DNA from 2 places in the Bradyrhizobium sp. BR2003 genome. Region 2 is predicted to be linked to the other one. Evidence: predicted binding sites of a transcription regulator. Region 2 holds the regulator's gene; the other holds the start of a gene.
What was found. Region 2 encodes LexA, which represses DNA repair genes until DNA is damaged. Its sites were predicted from a motif close to TGTTCNNNNTGTGTTCNG; they were not measured.
Positions count from the first base shown of each region.

Region 1 (9,804 bases), on a different contig from region 2:
GAGTTTCCGGACGGTCCAACCGCTGACAATCTGCAAAGGCTGGAGAGCGAAATCATGCGCCAGCTCGACGCAATTGCTGATGAGGCTCAGCGAGAGATTCTGCGCCAATTTCAAATGAGATTGAATTAAGGCCGCCTCAGTTGGCGGCCTCAAGCGTTCTTGCCAGTAGTGCTTGCGCGGCGCTGCATCTTTTTGATGAACAGGTCCAAATGGGCTTTTAGATCATCAAAACTTTCAGGCGACAAATCAGCTGGAAACGAAAGAACCACGTCCCCCTCATCGAGGGTGATTACTTCCTGCCGACGCACTTGATGGCCCCCCGGGAAGTGATCGTCGGGAGGTAAATATGGCGCTCCAAGATGTTGAGTTTTTGGCTCACTAGCCGGGGTCATAATCGTTGGCTCCGCAGGTTGACCCCCACTATACCCGCCTGATTCGCTATCCACAAACGTTTTTGTATCGCGATAGGCCCGAATGGCTGCATCGGCAGCGCTCGGAATGAACTTATTAGTCAACAGGTAAGAGCGGATTGCCTGATCGCTTGCCTTGCCATCAGGAAAACGAGTGTCCAGTTCGGCGAACAAATCAGCATTCTTGGCTGCCTGCACGAGGGCTGCCATCCGGTCGGGCGCACCCGGTGGATGAGCAATGATAGAGACCGCTAAATCAGAGACTCGCGTTTCATCCCCCCGGCCCTCAATCAAGCCGAATTTGGTTAGCGCCGACAGCACGGGCAAGGACGCGCCACTAAGCCCCTTGTAGCCCATATGCTCGGCGAGCACGGCCTTGGGTAGGCGGTTCTGGTAGTCCTTGTCGTAGATCATTTTCACCCGCTCCACCGCCTCCTTAAGGCTGATCGCGGGGTATTCCGGGCTGCGGGCGCGCGCCATAGCAGAGTCCTCCTGATGCCGGAACTCATAGCCGATTGCATTTTTCTCCGCAAGAATTATTTATCTAGATAGCAAAGATTAGTTATTGCGAACTCAATCGCGTCGTGGCAGATTGGTTCCAGATTAGGAGGCCGACATGGTTAGGAGGGTCTAAGCCCCCGATGCGCTAGCCGAGCTAGGGGGCGCAAAAGGAAGGGCCGCAGCGTCAAACCTCGGGGGAGGAGCGCTACGGCCCTGCAATCGGCTCTAGGACTTTCAGGGATCGTCTAATGGTAGGACACCCGCCCCTACAAGTGTGGAGATGTCGGTCCGAGTCCGGCTCCCTGAACCATCGAACTAGTGGGACCGCTTTGGCTGCAACCGCAGCGGCCCCGATCAACCGCCCAGGGATGAGCCCGAAGCGAATGACCATCCGGCAAATATACGCGCTGCAACGCGGTTTTGCTAGGTCTCGCGGAAGCCATCCCTTCAACCCGAAGGATGAGCTTCGTGAACAATCTCTCCCGCGACCAGCAGATCGCAATCATCGCCTGCCTGACCGAAGGCCAGAGCATCCGCGCCACTGAGCGCATCACCGGCATTCACCGCGACACGATCATGCGCCTTGGGGCGCGCGTCGGCCGTGGCTGCGCCGAACTGCACGACCGCATGATGGTCGGCATTCGCTGCGGCCGTTTGGAGCTGGACGAAATCTGGGGCTTCGTCGGAAAGAAGCAGAAGCGCGTTGAGCGTCACGAGATCGGCCACAAGGGTGACCAGTACACGTTCATCGGCATGGCCTCCTCTGCCAAGGCCATCATCAGCTACCGCACCGGCAAGCGCGACACCGAGAACACGGACCTGTTCGTGCAGGATCTTCGCCAGCGCGTGATTGGTGCGCCTGAGATCAGCACGGACGGCTTTCATCCATACAAGATGGCGATCCGCGATGCCTTCGCTGGCCGCGCCCATCATGGCGTGATCGTAAAGACCTACAGCGTAACGAACCTGGCTGTAAAAGAAGCCGCGCGCCGCTACAGCCCGGCTGAGGTAGTAGCAGTAAGCCGTGAGGTAGAGAGCGGCATGCCGGCGAACATCTCGACCAGCTACGTTGAACGTCAGAACCTCACGCTGCGGATGACGCAGAAGCGCTTCGCGCGGTTGACGAATGGCTTCTCAAAGAAGCTGGATCACCACGCCGCCGCTGTGAGCCTGTACGTGGCTCACTACAACCTGTGCCGCGTCCATGAGGCGCTGCGGACTACGCCAGCCGTTGCGCTGGGCGTCGCCGAACGGGTCTGGGCTATCGGCGACTTGCTGGACGCAGTTCTGCCGTTGGAGCCGAACCGGCCCGTGCGAGTACAGCGCAACTTCACGGTAATCGATGGCGGGCGCTCTTAAAGAGCTTGGATAAATCCACGTTTTGCCAGCCGGGCTCGCAGCCGTACTATTTCGTGGCCGGTGAGCGGCCCGGCAACGACATAAAGTGAATGCTCTGGAGGTTGGAAAAACTCGTGCACCCACGGCAGCCAGTTCGCCGTACTCAGGTCAAATCTGACGGCCATCGGCAATCCGAGCTGATCCAGTCGCCCTGCATTCTGAATGATGAGGTCAGTTTGACCGTACTTATTGCTTTCGAGCTTCGTGGTGCCATAGGACACCCACACGGCACCCCGCTTAGTTGGCGGGTGCCGCTTTGTAGCTCGGATTAAAGCAGGTCTAACGGTCGAACCCGGATGACCATCGGGGTCTGGCAGACAGCACCAGACTACGTGATGGATGCGCGGAAGAGTTGATATGTGATGGTAATGCAACGGCCCCATGGGCCGTCCATATCACGACTCTTGTTCGACCGTCATCCAACCTTCGTCTTGGAACTCGTTATGCACAAGGTCATCAATTCGGCGCACCTGATCTTCCGTAACCTCGTCCGCATAGGCAACGGGTAGACCGTTGTGCAGGGCCTGCTTACGAAGTGCGTTCATGGTGAACCTCCCGAGACCGATTCTTCAGCTTGCGCCGATATCGTTAAAATCAGCTTAACGACCATCGCAACTGCTGAACATCCCTCAAACGTATGAACCAACGGAATAGTTGCTACACCGCAACCAGCACCGGTTGTATGACCTAGATCATCTTGAAGCATGATTTATGCCGTCGCATAAACAACGTCAACAAACCTGACGCAAGCGTAATTAGGTCCGATTTGGTACAATCCGGTGTGCTGTTGCACTGCATATAATGCGTAGATGAAGGACACAAGTTCAAATAGCCGGCATCAAAGAAACGGCCCCAGCGAGGGGTGCAGGCCGAGGCCAAGTTACACTTTGCGTCCTAACGCTGTCGGCAGAAAAGACTGCGCTAGGAGCCTAGACAACCCGAGCGCGCCCGCACCCGTTCCTATGGTCAAAGAAACGGCCCCAGCAGAGGACGCAGGTTGCATGAAATAGGGGCCGCCTAAACGCCAGCGGCCCCTGCCGGATAATCAAAAAATGATCTTTATGAAATAGCCCGGTATCAGGACCCTAGGCCCCTTCTGCGACAAAGCAGACTCCGTAGAAGCACGGGGCGCGCTGGGATGTGCACGCGGAGCGGCCTAACCTATGCAAAGGACAATTTGGCCGAGATCGTCTCCAATCCCTCCCATGACTCCGAAAGAGATGCGAGCAATGGCGGCGCGGTGTGATGAGGTGGCATTAAAGCTGCGCGCTCATGACCGCGCCCTTGTTAGGAAGGCCGCCGCTCAATGGCGCGTGATGGCGGATCAAGCCGATATGCTGAGCAAGGAATGGCGGTCTATCCGAACCTCGCCGAAGGTGTCCTAATTCCCGGCTGCGAGTGTCCTAACTAGGACAGCACCTGCCCGAAAGAACATATTGCGAACTTAGAACAAACGTGGTACGAGGTTCCAATCAACAACGCATTCCACCCGATCTCATCGCCCGTTTTTCCCGCTAGCGAATCCCCGCCATAAGGAGCACATCCCAAATGTCCGCCACCGCACTGCGTATCGTCGAAGGATCCTCCATGGACAAGTCCAAGGCCCTCTCAGCCGCGCTCTCCCAGATCGAGCGCCAGTTCGGCAAGGGCTCGGTGATGAAGCTCGGCAAGAACGACCGTTCGATGGATGTCGAGACGGTGTCGTCGGGATCGCTCGGGCTCGATATCGCGCTCGGCGTGGGTGGCCTGCCGAAGGGGCGCATCGTCGAGATCTACGGGCCGGAATCGTCGGGCAAGACCACGCTGGCGCTGCACACGGTGGCGGAGGGGCAGAAAAAGGGCGGCATCTGCGCCTTCATCGACGCTGAACATGCGCTCGATCCGGTCTATGCACGCAAGCTCGGCGTCAATATCGATGAACTGCTGATCTCGCAGCCCGACACCGGCGAGCAGGCGCTCGAGATCGCCGACACGCTGGTGCGCTCCGGCGCGGTCGACGTGCTGGTGATCGATTCGGTCGCGGCGCTGGTGCCGAAGGCCGAGCTCGAGGGCGAGATGGGCGATGCGTTGCCGGGCCTGCAGGCGCGTCTGATGAGCCAGGCGCTGCGCAAGCTCACCGCCTCGATCAACAAGTCGAACACGATGGTGATCTTCATCAACCAGATCCGCATGAAGATCGGCGTGATGTACGGCTCGCCGGAGACCACCACCGGCGGCAACGCGCTGAAGTTCTACGCCTCGGTTCGCCTCGACATCCGCCGCATCGGCGCGATCAAGGAGCGCGACGAGGTGGTCGGCAACACCACCCGCGTCAAGGTGGTGAAGAACAAGCTGGCGCCGCCCTTCAAGCAGGTCGAGTTCGACATCATGTACGGCGAGGGCGTTTCCAAGATGGGCGAGATCCTCGACCTCGGCGTCAAGGCCGGCATCGTCGAGAAGTCGGGCGCCTGGTTCTCCTATGACAGCCAGCGGCTCGGCCAGGGTCGAGAGAATTCCAAGGCATTCCTGAAGTCGAATCCCGACATCACCGCCAAGATCGAAGCCGCGATCCGGCAGAACTCCGGCCTGATCTCCGAGCAGATCCTCGCCGGCACGCCCGAGCGCGACGCCGAAGGCGAGGAGCCGACGGAAGAGTAAAAGCCTCCAGCATGATCCGGAAAAGTGCGCAGCGGTTTTCCCTCGCGACAAACGCGAAGCGTTTGCGCGGAGATCATGCTCAAACGATCACATGACTTCGCTGCAAGCGGGTGCTGAGGACGTTGAGTTGCCGACGTCTTCGGCGCCCGTTTGGTTTTGTGTGTCGTCGAGAGAGTTGGGCCGATGAAGCGCCTGATCCTGACCAGTCCGTCCGGCCTCAGCCTGACACGTTCGGGGTTTGCCGAAGTCGCTATGACATCTGCCTTTCGCTTTGTCGGTGGACCGCTGCCGTCGCCAGCCGGCTGTGGCGCTGGGACACCGAGAGCCGCACCCTCGTGGCCCCATAAGCTTGACCTTCGCAATGTGCGTGGGCCTATCCCCGCGCCAGCGCCTTTTCGCGGCTCGCGATCAGCGCCCGCAAGTCCTCGGTCACGGCGACCGACTGATGCGTCTTCTGGTCGGTCGCGACCCAGATGATCTCGCCGGTGGCGCGGAGGTCATCGGAGCCCTTGGCGAAGATCGCGAGCGCAAGATTGATCGAGGAGCGGCCGATCCGCGCGACCCGCACGCAGACCTCGATGTCCTCGTCGAACCGGATCGGCGCCTTGTATTCGACGACCGACTTCACGGTGTGAAAGTCGATCCCGGTCCGCGCCACTTCGCCGAGATAATCATAGCCGAGCGCGCGAAAATATTCCGTGATCGCGGTGTCGAAGTAGGTGAGGTAGTGGGCGTTGAACACCACGGCCTGCGCGTCGACCTCCGAATAGCGGACACGAAACGGGAAATGAAACCAGAATTCCTGGCGCATGTTTCCTCCTGCCGCGAGCGGCCCTGTCTTCTACCGTTCGTCCCGCGATCCGCTTCGACCGATGCTGGTCGCGGACAAGCGAAACGACGGGCCTCTTTTCTTTTGAAATGGTGGGTTGAGCCGCAGGGCTCAACCCTTGCTTCGATATCCGGATGAGGCGCGCGCCCCAGCTACTCCGCCGCCTGCGCGTAGTCCTCGACCGGCGGGCATGAGCACACCAGGTTGCGGTCGCCATAGACGTTGTCGACGCGGCCGACCGGGCTCCAGTATTTGTCGGAACGCGACACGCCGGCCGGGAAGCAGCCCTCGGCGCGGGTATAGGCCCTGTTCCAGGCATCGTCGGCGATGTCGTGGACGGTGTGCGGCGCGTGGCGCAGCGGCGAGGCCTCGACCTTCCAGCGGCCCTTCTCGATCTCCGCGATTTCGTCGCGGATCGCGATCATGGCGTCGCAGAACCGGTCGATCTCGAACTTCGATTCCGATTCCGTCGGTTCGATCATCAGCGTGCCCGCCACCGGGAAGCTCATGGTCGGCGCGTGGAAGCCGTAGTCGATCAGCCGCTTGGCGATGTCGTCGACGGTGACGCCGCTGGTCGTCTTCAGCGGCCGCGGGTCGACGATGCACTCATGCGCGACGCGGCCGCGCTCGTTGCGGTACAGCACCGGGAAGTGCGGCTGCAGCCGTGCGGCGATGTAGTTGGCATTGAGGATCGCGATCTCCGTGGCGCGCGTGAGGCCTTCGCCGCCCATCATCAGGATGTAGATGTAGGAGATGGTCAGGATCGACGCCGAGCCGAACGGCGCGGCCGACACCGGGCCGATGGCGTGCGCCGTCGTGCCGTCGGTTGCGGGATGGCCCGGCAAATAAGGCGCAAGATGCGCCTTCACGCCGATCGGGCCCATGCCCGGGCCGCCGCCGCCATGCGGAATGCAGAAGGTCTTGTGCAAATTGAGATGGCTGACATCGGCGCCGTAATCGCCGGGCCGCGACAGTCCGACCTGCGCGTTCATGTTGGCCCCGTCGAGATAGACCTGGCCGCCATGCGCATGCACGATGTCGCAGATCTCGCGGATATGCTCCTCGAACACGCCGTGGGTCGACGGATAGGTGATCATGACAGCCGCAAGGTTGGCGGAGTGCTTCTCGGCCTTGATGCGGAGATCATTGACGTCGACGTCGCCGCGCGCATCGCACGCCACAACCACGACCTCCATGCCGACCATCGCGGCCGAGGCCGGATTGGTGCCGTGCGCGGAGGAGGGGATCAGGCACACCTTGCGGTGCGGTTCACCGCGCGCCAAGTGATAGCCCCGGATCGCCAGCAGCCCGGCATATTCGCCCTGCGCGCCGGAGTTCGGCTGCAGCGAGACCGCGTCATAGCCGGTGATGTCGCACAGCCACTGCTCCAGCCGCTTGAACAGCGCGTGATAGCCCTTGGCCTGATCTGAGGGCGCGAACGGATGCAGATTGCCGAACGCCGGCCAGGTCAGCGGGATCATCTCGGTGGTGGCGTTGAGCTTCATCGTGCAGGAGCCGAGCGGGATCATCGCGCGGTCGAGCGCGAGGTCGCGATCGCTGAGCTTGCGCATGTAGCGCAGCAGCTCGGTCTCGGAACGATGCGTATTGAACACCGGATGGGTGAGGAAGGCGCTCGAGCGCCGCAGATCCTTCGGCAGCGCCTCGTGCGCGCCGGCCTCGATCTCGGCATAGCTGAGCTTGCCGCCGAACACGCGCCACACCGCCTCGACCGTCTCCGGCGTCGAGGTCTCGTCGAGCGCGATGCCGAGCGTGGTCGCGCCGACGCGCAGATTGATCCGCTCCGCCAGCGCGCGGGTGACGAGCTCGCTCTGCCTGCTACCTGCCTCGACGGTCACGGTGTCGAAGAACGCTTCGCTGGTCGGCGCGAAGCCGAGCTTGCGCAGGCCGGCGGCAAGCACGGTGGCGCGGCGATGCACGCTGCGTGCGATATGGGTCAAGCCCTCGGGACCGTGATAGACCGCATACATCGAGGCGATCACGGCGAGCAGCACCTGCGCGGTGCAAATGTTCGAGGTCGCTTTCTCGCGGCGGATATGCTGCTCGCGGGTCTGCAGCGCGAGGCGATAGGCGGGCTGCCCACGCGAATCCACCGAGAGGCCGACGATGCGGCCGGGCAGCGAGCGCTTCAGCGTATCGCGCACCGCCATATAGGCGGCGTGCGGTCCGCCATAACCCATCGGCACGCCGAACCGCTGCGCCGAGCCGATCGCGATGTCGGCGCCGAGCTCGCCGGGCGAGGTGAGCAGCGTCAGCGACAGCAGGTCCGCCGCGACGATCGCAAGCGCGCCCTTGGCACGCAGCGACGCGATGGCAGGCTTGAGGTCGCGCACCGCACCCGATGTTCCCGGATACTGCAGCAGCGCGCCGAGCACATCGGCGTTGTCGAGCTCGGTCAGGGGATCGCCGACGACCAGCGCCCAGCCCAGCGGCGCGGCGCGCGTGCGCATCACCGCCAGCGTCTGCGGATGCACCTCCTTGTCGACGAAGAACACCTTTGCCTTGACCTGCGAGTGGCGCTCGGCGAGCGCCATCGCTTCCGCCGCTGCCGTCGCTTCGTCGAGCAGCGAGGCGTTGGCGACGTCGAGCCCGGTGAGGTCGCAGATCATGGTCTGGAAATTGAACAGGGCCTCGAGCCGGCCCTGACTGATCTCCGGCTGGTACGGCGTATAGGCGGTGTACCAGGCCGGGTTCTCCAGGATGTTGCGCTGGATCACCGCAGGCAGAATGGTGCCGGAATAGCCCTGACCGATCAGCGAGGTGAACACCTGGTTCTGCGCGGCGAGCTCGCTCATATGCGCGAGCGCCTCGGTCTCGCTCAGCGCGCGGCCGAGATCGAGCGGCGCCTTCTGGCGGATCGACGCCGGCAGCGTCTCATTCATCAGCGCCTGCAGGCTCGCGGCGCCGACCGTCTCCAGCATCGCGGTGATGTCGCGCGGCGACGGTCCGATATGGCGGCGGACGAAATCGGTGGCGGCTTCGTTGATCGGCTTGAAGGGCGCGTTCATGGGTGATCCTCGGGGTGATCCTTTAGGCGGTGTGCGCGGCGTAGGCGGCCTCGTCCATCAGGCCGCCGAGCTCGCCCTTGTCTGCAATCTTCATCTTGAAGAACCAGGCCTTGCCGCCGGCGTCCGAATTGACCAGCGCGGGCTCGGCGGCGAGCGCGTCGTTGACCTCGACCACCTCGCCGGTGATCGGCGCGTAAACGTCGGAGGCGGCCTTGACGGATTCGACGACCGCGGCGGCCTCGGCCTTCTTCAGGCTGCGGCCGATCTTGGGCAGTTCGACGAACACGACGTCGCCGAGCTGCGACTGCGCATAGTCGGTGATGCCGATCGTGGCGACGTCGCCTTCGATGCGGAGCCATTCGTGGTCGGACGTGTACAGCGTCGTCATGGGGATCGATCCTTTGGCGTTTAGCGTTTGTAGGTATTGGGGACGAAGGGCGTGGCGGCGACCTTCAGCGGAAGCCGCTGGCCGCGCACTTCGGCGAAAACGGTGGTGCCGACCGTGGAAAGGGCGGTGGGCAGATAGCCCATCGCGACCGGCGCATTGAGGCTCGGGCCGAAGCCGCCCGAGGTCACCTTGCCGATCTGCTCGGTCGAGGCGGCATCGGCGAACAGTGCGGCGCCTTCGCGCACCGGGGCGCGGCCGTCGGGCTTCAGGCCGACCCGCCGGCGCGCGGCGCCATCTGCGAATTGCGCGAGAATCTTGTCGGCGCCCGGGAAGCCGCCGGCGCGGGCGCCGCCGCTGCGGCGAACCTTCTGCACCGACCATTCCAGCGCGCCTTCGACCGGCGTCGTCGTGGTGTCGATGTCATGGCCATAGAGGCACAGCCCGGCTTCGAGCCGCAGGCTGTCGCGCGCGCCGAGCCCGATCGGCAACACGTCGGGATTGTCGAGCAGCGCGGTGACCAGGGCTTCCACCTTGTCTGCGGGCACGGAAATCTCAAAGCCGTCCTCGCCGGTGTAGCCGGAGCGCGAGACGAAGCAGTCGACGTCGCCGACGCGG
Region 1 is NZ_SMYJ01000024.1:107,388-117,191, reverse strand. It holds gene E2I15_RS16705 (hypothetical protein) at 150-890, opposite strand; gene E2I15_RS16700 (transposase) at 1,380-2,270, shown strand; gene E2I15_RS16695 (hypothetical protein) at 2,267-2,530, opposite strand; gene E2I15_RS16690 (hypothetical protein) at 2,705-2,854, opposite strand; gene recA (recombinase RecA) at 3,858-4,946, shown strand; gene E2I15_RS16680 (acyl-CoA thioesterase) at 5,320-5,757, opposite strand; gene gcvP (aminomethyl-transferring glycine dehydrogenase) at 5,928-8,801, opposite strand; gene gcvH (glycine cleavage system protein GcvH) at 8,824-9,189, opposite strand; gene gcvT (glycine cleavage system aminomethyltransferase GcvT) at 9,210-9,804, opposite strand, start outside.
Region 1: the regulator LexA is predicted to act here: its motif matches at 3,737-3,754, upstream of recA (recombinase RecA).

Region 2 (9,804 bases):
CGAGACGCGCGACATCCGCGAGAAGACCGATCGTTTCGTGCTGCGCGTGGTTTCGATGGAGAGCCCGCGCGACATGACGAAGCTCGATCGGGTCCGGCTCTCGGTGAAGAAGGGCACGGCGCCCGACGTCGGCAGCTTCGTCGAGTTGAAGGCAAGGCTGTTGCCGCCGCTCGGGCCGCAGCGCCCGGGCTCCTATGATTTCGGACGCGACCTGTATTTCCAGGGCATCGGCGCCTCCGGCTTCGTGATGGGCGCGGTCAAAACCAGGGAGCCGCCTGCGACCGGCGGCTTTGCGCTGCGCTACGCCGCCTTCATGCAAGGCCTGCGCGACGCCATCGACGCGCGGATTCGCACCACGCTCGACGGCGACCAGCGCGCGATCGCGACCGCGCTGCTCACCGGCCGGCGCGACGCGATCTCGACGCCGGTCAACGATGCGATGTTCATCTCGGGGCTCGGCCATGTGCTGTCGATCTCCGGCTACCACATGGCCGTGGTCGCCGGCGTCGTGTTCTTCGCGGTGCGCGCGCTGCTCGCGCTGTTTCCGGCGCTGACGGCGGGGCATCCGATCAAGAAATGGGCCGCGGCGGCCGCGCTTGTCGCCGCGGCATTCTATCTGTTGCTGTCGGGTGCGGAGGTCGCGACGCAACGGTCGTTCTTCATGACGGCCGTGGTGCTGCTGGCCGTGATCGTCGACCGCCGCGCGATCACCTTCCGTACGCTGGCGGTGGCGGCGCTGATCGTGCTCGCGATCGCGCCGGAGGCGCTGGTGCATCCGAGTTTCCAGATGTCGTTTGCGGCGACGCTCGGGCTGGTGGCGCTGGTGCAGATCGGGCTACCGAACCTATTCGCGTCGCCCGACCATTCGGCGACCGCACGGGTTGCGCTGTGGGGCGGCCGCGAACTCACGATGCTGATGCTGGCCTCGCTGGTGGCGGGGCTGGCGACGACGCCCTACGCCGCGTTCCATTTCCACCGCGTGACGCCCTACGGGCTGTTCGCCAACCTCGCGGCGATGCCTGTCGTGTCGGCGGTCGTGATGCCGGCCGGCCTGCTGGGGCTCGTCGCCATGCCGTTCGGCTTCGACGGCGTGTTCTGGGCGATCATGGGTCTTGGCATCGACTGGATGATCCTGGTGACGCAATGGGTCGCCGCACTGCCAGGCGCGGTCGGCCGCATAGCGGCGTTCGGGATCGGGCCGCTGATCGCAGCGAGTGCCGGCATCATCCTGCTCGGGCTGCTGCGCACGCCGCTGCGCTGGTCGGGCGCGGTGCTGCTGCTGGCGGCCTCGGTCTGGGCGCTCAGGGTGCCGCAGCCGGACGTGCTGGTCTCCGGCGACGGCCGCAACGTCGCGGTGCGCGGCGGCGACGGGCGGCTGCATTTGATGCACAGCGCCAAGGATGCGTTCCTGGTCAAGGAGTGGCTGGCGGCGGACGCCGACGCGCGGACCGCCACCGATGCGTCGCTCGGCGAGGGCGTCTCGTGCGATGCCGGCGGCTGCGTGACCCAGGGACCCGGCGGCGCCTTCGTCGCGCTGGCGACCCGGCCGGAGGCGCTGGCGGACGACTGCGAGCGCGCAGGCCTGATCGTGACGGCGCGGCCGGTACCGCAGGGCTGCGCGGCATCGGTAATCGATGCCGAGCGGCTGCGGCGCCACGGCGCGCTGGTGCTGCGGCGGAGCAGGGACGGTTACGCCGTCGATGCGGTCAAGCCCGGCGGGATCGACCGGCCGTGGTCGCCGGCGGTTCCCGGCGACGGCGAGAGCGAGACGACGCTGCGCGCACCCGCCGCCGCACCGCGGCCTGCCGTGGATGCGACGCCGGCCGAGACCGATCTGCAGGGCGATGATTAGCGGTGGTCCGGGGAGGGGGCGCTCGGGAGCTCGAACAGGCCGAGATGGTATTCGTCGGAGTCGGGGCCGGCATCGGGCTTCTTGACGAGCGTGAAGGAAGCCTCGGGAAATTGCTCCCAGACTTTCAGGTCGTCGGCCGTCACCGTCAGCCAACCGAACCGGAACATGTAGCGGCCCGGTTCCGTGACGCGTCCAGCCTTTTGCCATGTGACCTTATCGACCACCGCGCACGTCCTCCGTGCCCGATGATGCGCCAAGGCGCCGGCTGACGCAAATTCCCTCCTGCGCCCCGGAAGCGGGAGTCCGGGGTCGCCCGAAATTGCTTAGGTCATCCGCCGCCGAACAGCCCATTCCGCGGCGACGATGCGCTCAACCCAAAAACAGCGTTGCGAATGCGGAGGGCCGCCGCTCCACAACCTTCGGCTTCTGCTCGACCGGCGGATGCAGCGCCGGCAATTGCAGCACGCTGACGCGCTGTCCCTCGACCAGCTGGGTCACCAGCACATGGCTGCCGTCGGGGAATTCGACCGCGTCATGATGCCGATCGGGCACGTCGGGCTCGACTTCGTTGAATACGCCGACGCGATAGTTCAGCGTCTTGGTCCAGATCCAGCGGCTGTCGTAGCGAACGTTCTCGGCGAAAGCGAGCTCGGTGCCCGGCAGCATGCAGACCGCGACAGTGGGATCGTTCTCCGAAGCAAAACCGCGGGTCGACGTGCCGCGGAACGTCGTCGTGATCAGCGTCTCTCCGACAATGGCGGGGCGCGATGCCACGGCGTGCAGACTATAGTCACACATCGGATGGCTCCTCATTTCGAGGTAGCGACCCGTGCCTCTCTTGAGGCATTGGGGCCTCTACCAGAGTGGACGATAGCGAACGAGCTTCTGCTCGTTTCTGGGCGATTGTACGACTGGTCCGAGACCGACCCCGATCACAAACACGCGACGCTGCGCGAGAGGTATCGGAGCGCATCGGGCAGGCCGTACGCTACGCTATCATGCAAGGAACGATCCGACGTGTTGCTCGTTCCCGGCCGCCGCAAGTATTTGCAATTCAGTATTTGCGATACAGGCCGATCAGCTTGCCCTGGATGCGCACCCGGTTCGGCGGCAGGATGCGCACTTCATAGGCGGTGTTGGCCGGCTCGAGCGCGATCGATGCGCCGCGGCGGCGGAAGCGCTTCAGGGTGGCTTCCTCCTCGTCGATCAGCGCCACCACGATGTCGCCGGTGTTGGCGACGTCGTTGCGCTGGATCAGCGCCATGTCGCCGTCGAGGATGCCGGCATCGACCATCGAGTCGCCGCGCACCTCGAGCGCATAGTGCTCGCCGGCGCCGAGCATGTCGGGCGGCACGCTGATGGTGTGGCTGCGGGTCTGCAGCGCCTCGATCGGCGTACCGGCGGCGATCCGGCCCATCACGGGGACCGCGACCGGACGGTTGCCGTCGTCCTCGGCGATCGGCGGCGTGCTGGCGCGCCGGCCGAGGGTGCCTTCGATGACGCTGGGCGTGAAGCCGCGTCGGCCGTTGCCGCCGCCAGCCGAGAGTTCGGGCAGCTTGATGACCTCGATGGCGCGGGCGCGGTTCGGCAGGCGGCGGATGAAGCCGCGCTCCTCCAGCGCAGTGATCAGGCGGTGGATACCGGACTTCGAGCGCAGGTCGAGCGCATCCTTCATCTCGTCGAAGGAGGGCGGTACGCCGGCCTCTTTCAGACGTTCATTGATGAAACGCAGAAGTTCGTACTGTTTGCGCGTGAGCATCTCGAGCATTCCCCCGGTTGATAGCGTCGTTCGATTCCGAGACTCTTCTGGTGGGGCCTTCAGGCGGGCCTGACCTCAGGAGCATGTGCTCGTTGCACTTGCTTCCACGCGGCTTCCCGATTGTAGACACCAGTACTCGAAACAAATCATGAACGGACACTATATGTTCGATATGTGTTCCGCAACCACTTAATTTCCGGTGAACGGATCAGGCAACGCACGATCGGTGGGGCATGAAAACCCTATTCGGGCAGTGTCAGAATCTCGCATTCGCTGCCCTTGACGGCCGCTGCCGCGAACGGCGGACGCACGAGAAGTGCCCGTGCCGCAGCGAGATTCCCGAGCAGCGACGAGTCCTGCTGCGTCACCGGCGTTGCGATCAACGTGCCGTCCTCGCGCGCTTCGAGCCGTGCCCGCAGATAGTCCTCGCGCTGGTCGTTGGCGGCGAGGTCGCGGCCGAGCAGGGCGCTCGTGCGGCGATGATGAATCACTTTCCGGCCGCTCAGCGCCCGAATCAACGGCACCAGGAACAGGAAAGCGCAGACATAGGACGACACCGGATTGCCGGGCAGGCCGATCACCCGCATCGCGCCGAGCCGGCCGTGCATCATCGGCTTGCCCGGCCGCATCGCGATCCGCCAGAACGCCATCTCGACGCCCTCGGCTTCCAGCGACCGCTTGACGAGATCGTGGTCGCCGACCGAGGCGCCGCCCGTCGTGATCAGGACATCGGCGCCGGCCTCGCGCGCCCGGCGGATGCCGGCCGTGGTCGCCTCCATTGTGTCGGCGGCAACGCCGAGGTCGACGGTCTCGGCGCCCTCGGCGCGCGCCAGCGCCCGCAGCGCGTAGCCGTTGGAGTAGACGATCTGGCCGGGGCCGGGCTGCGAGCCCGGCATCACCAGTTCATCGCCGGTCGCCAGCACCGCGACCTTCGGGCGGCAGCGCACCGCAAGTTCCGGATAGTTCATGGCGGCCGCCAGCGACAGCGCGCGGTCGGACAGGCGGCTGCCGCCGTCGAGCAGCACCTCGCCCGCACGGAAGTCGACCCCGGCCGGGCGGATGTGCCGCCCGACGCTGGCGGTCTCCGTGATCGTGATGTGGTCGCCGTCGACGGCGGTGTCTTCCTGGATGATCACGGCGTCGGCCCCATTGGGGATCACGCCACCGGTGAAGATCCGCACCGCCTCGCCGGCGCCGACTGTCCGCTCGAACGGCCGACCGGCGGCGACTTCGCCGATCACCTTGAGCCGGGCCTTCAGATCGGCCGCATCGGCGGCGCGCACGGCATAGCCGTCCATCGCCGACATCGGCTGCGGCGGCTGGGTGCGGAGCGCCGCGAGGTCGTGCGCCAGCGTGCGGTGGTAGGCGGCATCGAGCGCGACCATCTCCTCCGGCAGCGGTTCGGCGCCGGCAAGGACGGCGGACAGGGCATCGGCAACCGGCATCAGGGCCACGCTCAGAGCTCCTCAATTCCTAAAATACCAAGTGCGGTCAAAGCCCGTGCCACGTCATCCGTCGATGTCACGTGGATAGCATGAAGGCCGCGCGCCCGCGCACCTTCGATATTGGCGGCCAGGTCGTCGAAGAACAGGATCCGCGACGCCGGCACGCCGATGGCTTTTACCACATGATCATAGGCTTCGGCGTCGGGTTTGCGGAAGCCGATGCTCGAGGAAAGGAAGACGTCGCGAAAATGGCTGAGCAGCTCGGCATGGGTGACCGAGAAATGCGCGACATGGGCCGGATTGGTGTTGGAGAAGGCGTAGAGCGGCATTCGCTCGGCGGCCGCCGCGAGCAGCGGGGCGATGCCCGGCATCTCGCCGGTGAAGATCGCATTCCAGCCTTCGAGGAACTGGGCGTCCGTGATGTCGATGTCGAGCGTCCGGCGCAGGCTTTCGAAGAACGCCGCGTCGTCGATCCGGCCGATCTCGTGATGCTTGAAACTGTCGTCGACGACAAAGCGCGTGGCGAGTTCGCCGGGCGCACAGCCGGCGTGCTGCGCCCAGTGCGCCATCACCTTGTCAAAGTTGATGTCGAGCACGACGCGGCCGATATCGAACAGCAGCACGTCGACGGAGTTGGGAGAGAGTGGCGAGGTCATTGCGTGAAACCGTGTACGAGAATTGCGAGCAGGCGGCAATGTCCTCGATTTGTGCGGCAGGTGTGCGACGGGCGTTAAGCGTGCTGTCGTCCCTGCACGCACAGTGTCATCACCCGCGCATGCCGCATGCGGGTGATCCAGTATTCCAGAGACGGCTGTGCTTGCGCCGAGAGGTCGCGAAGCAGAAGGCGTGATTTGCTACCCTTCCAGAAGGAAGAAAGAACGCCAGCTCGCGCCACATCCACCGCAGTCGTCCCGGCCCCCCGTGCGCAATTGCGCACCAGGCCGGGACGACGCCGGGCGTGTTGTCGCTTGTGCGTCAAACATCCGCTTTCTCGCGACATGATTTGTCCGAGCTTTCTTCGTTGCAACCTATATTTTTGCGGGGGGGCCACGTCGGGCACACGCGCGAGCTTTCAGGGCACCGAGCGACTTGATGCCTGCATGCCTGCCGGCGGCTTGATGCTTGCCGGCGGCTTGGTGCCCGCCGGGCGTAGCTCTCACATCCGGGACAGCGCCAAGCCGAGGTAACCGATCAGCGCACCGGTGCTGAGAATGATGACGACGAGCGCCTGCTCCGAGCGTGCTTGCAAGGTTTTCCGGGTCACGGGTTGAACGCTCCGTCTTCGAGATTCATGCGGTCCAACGAACAGCATCAATTTCCGTTCCGGTCGTTGTCGGGGAACCTTCATGACGTGCCCATGCAGGCCGCACACCCGGACGAGCGACGCGACGAACGCGGAACAGGAGCGCGGCTCGGCCGCCTATGAGGGCGGCGCGATCCCCGGAACGGGGAAAGCGCGGCACATCTCGACGCTGTTCGATCTCAGTCGCTTGACGACCGCTGCATCTCCCTTCGACCGGAGGGATTCCGCAATGAGTTCGGCGATAAGGCGCATTTCGGGCTCGCCCATGCCGCGCGTGGTCGCCGCCGGCGTCCCGAGGCGAATGCCGCTCGGCTTGAGCGGCGGACGCGGATCGTCGGGAATGATCTGCTTGTTTGCGGTGATCCCGACGGCGTCGAGGATGTTCTCGGCCGCGCCGCCGTCCAGGCCGACGCTGGCCACCGTATCCACAACCATCATGTGATTGTCGGTTCCGCCGGTGATCAACGTCATGCCGCGTTCCATCAATGCTTCGGCCAGGACCTTCGCGTTGCGCATGACCAGCCTTGCGTGGGCCTGAAAATCGGACGTCGATGCCTTCTTCAGCGCGACCGCGGTTCCGGCCACAACGTTCATGTGCGGACCTCCCTGCAATCCCGGGAACACCGATGCGTCGATCTTGCCGGCGAACTCCCGGCGACAAAGAACGATGCCGCCGCGCGGCCCCCGAAGCGTCTTGTGCGATGTCGTCGTCATCACGTCGAAACCCGCATCGAGCGGATTGCGCAAGGCGTTGCCGGCGATCAGGCCGCCGTAATGGCTGACGTCGGCCATGGTCAGTGCACCCACCTCATCGGCGATGCTCTTGAAGGACGCATAATCCAAATCGCGCGGATAGGAGCTGTAGCCGCACAGCACCAGCTTCGGACGGACGTGCCGGGCCATGGCGCGGAGCGCATCGAAATCGATGGCGCCGCCGTTTGATGGCTGCGTCTTGTAGCGGGCGAAGTTGAAGAGCCGCCCCATGTGCGACACCGGCGCGCCATGGGTGAGATGGCCGCCGTGTGACAGGTCCATTGCCAATATCGTATCGCCGGGCTGCAGCAGGCCCAGATACACGGCCTGGTTCATTGGCGACCCGGACAGAGGCTGAACGTTGGCATGTTCGGCGCGAAACAGCGCGCAAGCTCGCTGTCGGGCAAGGTTCTCTATCTGGTCGGTAAATTCCTGGCCGCCGTAATAGCGGCGTCCCGGATAGCCCTCGGAATACTTGTTGGTGAACACCGATCCAAGCAGCTCGAGAACCTCGGGATAGGTGTAGTTTTCCGACGGAATCAGCTCGACGCCGTCTTGCTGGCGGCGCTCTTCGCCCTCGAGCGCAAGGGCAACTTCCGAATCGTTGAGGTGGAGTTCATTGCGGAATGACGGCATGGTCCGGGCTCCCTAAGACGCTGGATCATCAGCTGAACGGGTTGCCCAGGCGAACGGCGCTAGAACCCTTCGCGCTTCACCGTGGTCAATTCCACGTAAGCTCGCCAGTCGCGCGAGGGGCGAATGAGCCTGCGGAACTCATCGCGAGCAGAAGGTTATCCAATCCCCGGCGCGCTCGCAAGAGTTGGCTGTCGCCGCCGCGGGCTCAGCGCTCGCCGAGATCGAGCTGCGTCAGGAGGCCTTGTCGCAGCGCGAGGCGGACCAACTCGATATCGGTGCCGACGCCGAGCTTGTCCTTGATCAGGGAATGCAGGTTCGCGACCGTCTTGGGGCTGAGGTGCAGCGCCTCGGCGATTTCCTCGGTGGTGTTTTCCGCGAGCAGCATCCGCAGCACCTCGAATTCCCGCGCGGTCAGGAGGTCGGCAGCCTTCGTCTCGCCGGCAAGGTGGCTGAGCGCGAGCTCGTGGTCGATATCCGGGCTGATCGCGATCTTGCCCGACAGCGCATCCATCACGGCGTGCACCAGCGTCTCCGGCGGGCTGGTCTTGGTGACATAGCCGCTCGCGCCGGCGCGGATCGCCTGCACGGCAAAGGCCGCGTTCTGGTGCATGGTGAACACCAGGATTCTTGCGCGCCTGTCCCACTGCCGGAGGCGGCGGATGGCCTCGATGCCGCCGATGCCGGGCATCGAGAGGTCCATGATGACGAGGTCGGGCCCGGTCTCCTTGTAGAGGCGGTAGGCCTCGACGCCGTCGGAGGCTTCGGCGACGACGCAGAGGCCCGGCTGCTTCTGCAGCATCGCCCGGTAGCCCTCCCGGACGACGGCGTGGTCGTCGACCAGCATGATGGTTCGTGCCGCATGGCTCATGCCGCGCGCTCCGCCGGTGCAGCCTCTCGGCTGGCCGCGACGGGAACGATGACGCGGAGCGAGGAGCCGCTGGGCTGTCCGGTCTCGAAGCTGAGCCGCCCGCCCAGCGCGGCGACCCGTTCGCGCATGCCGAGCAGGCCGAGGCCGGACCTGAGCTGGGGATCGCCTTTGGGATCGGGATCGCCGGGCTGGCCGTCATCGTCGATCGCGAGCGCGATCGCGCTGTTGCCGCCGCCGGGGGGCGCCTCGTGCATCTCAAGCCGCAGCATCACGCGCGTGGCGCCGGCATGCTTGGCGGCGTTGGTGAGCGCCTCCTGCACGATGCGGTAGAGATTGGCGCCGACGGAGGCGGCAAGGCGCTCGAACGATCCCGATATGGTGATCTCGAACCGCGGCTGTCCCCGGCTGCGGCCGTTCCAGCCGGCAACCAGGCCCTCCAGGCTGGCCGCAAGTCCGAGTTCGTCGACATCGGGCGGGCGGAGCCGGAAGAGGGCACCGCGCAACGTCTCCATCATGTCGGTCGCGGTCCGCGCGATACCATCGCATTCGGCGAGCAAGGGCGGGCAATCCGCGGCCGCGCTCTGCCGCGCCGAGGCGGCGAGCGCGCGGATGGCGGCCAGCGACTGCCCGAACTCGTCATGCAGCTCGCGCGCGAGGTGCCGGCGCTCCTCGTCCTGCACCAGGATCAGTTTCTGCGTCAGCGCGTTGCGGTCGGAGAGCGCGGCGGAGAGGCGCTCGGCGAGCTGGTTGAAGACGTCGCCGATCGCCGACAGTTCGGCGAGATCGAACGCCGGCAGGCGCGCGGCGAGGTCGCCTGCGGCGATCCGCTCGAGCCCGTCGCGGATCTGCCGCGTCGGACGCAGCGCGCGCGCGAGCGCCGCATAGACCAGGGCGCAGAGCAGCGGCAGCGCGATCATGAACACCGCCATCAGCCGGCCGGCATCGTGCCAGGCCTCGGCGGTCGGCACCGCCGGATCGATCCAGGCCACCGCCTCGCCGATGGCGTTGCCGCGCGAAACCACCTGCCGCACCGCCTCGCGGCCGGGATCGAACAGGCGGCGATAAAGCGCCGCGAAGGCCAGCGGCGGCGCTGCCGTGTCAGTCTGCGCGCCGCCGCAGAAGCGTTGGCTGATCTCGCCGCTATTGCTGCGAAAGGCGATGCACAGTCCCGGTGTCATGACCGTAGCG
Region 2 is NZ_SMYJ01000009.1:327,815-337,618, forward strand. It holds gene E2I15_RS06005 (ComEC/Rec2 family competence protein) at 1-1,852, shown strand, start outside; gene E2I15_RS06010 (hypothetical protein) at 1,849-2,076, opposite strand; gene E2I15_RS06015 (hypothetical protein) at 2,222-2,650, opposite strand; gene lexA (transcriptional repressor LexA) at 2,907-3,611, opposite strand; gene E2I15_RS06025 (molybdopterin molybdotransferase MoeA) at 3,854-5,065, opposite strand; gene E2I15_RS06030 (HAD family hydrolase) at 5,068-5,712, opposite strand; gene glyA (serine hydroxymethyltransferase) at 6,477-7,748, opposite strand; ZMP/ZTP riboswitch at 7,785-7,870, opposite strand; gene E2I15_RS06040 (response regulator transcription factor) at 7,954-8,616, opposite strand; gene E2I15_RS06045 (sensor histidine kinase) at 8,613-9,804, opposite strand, start outside.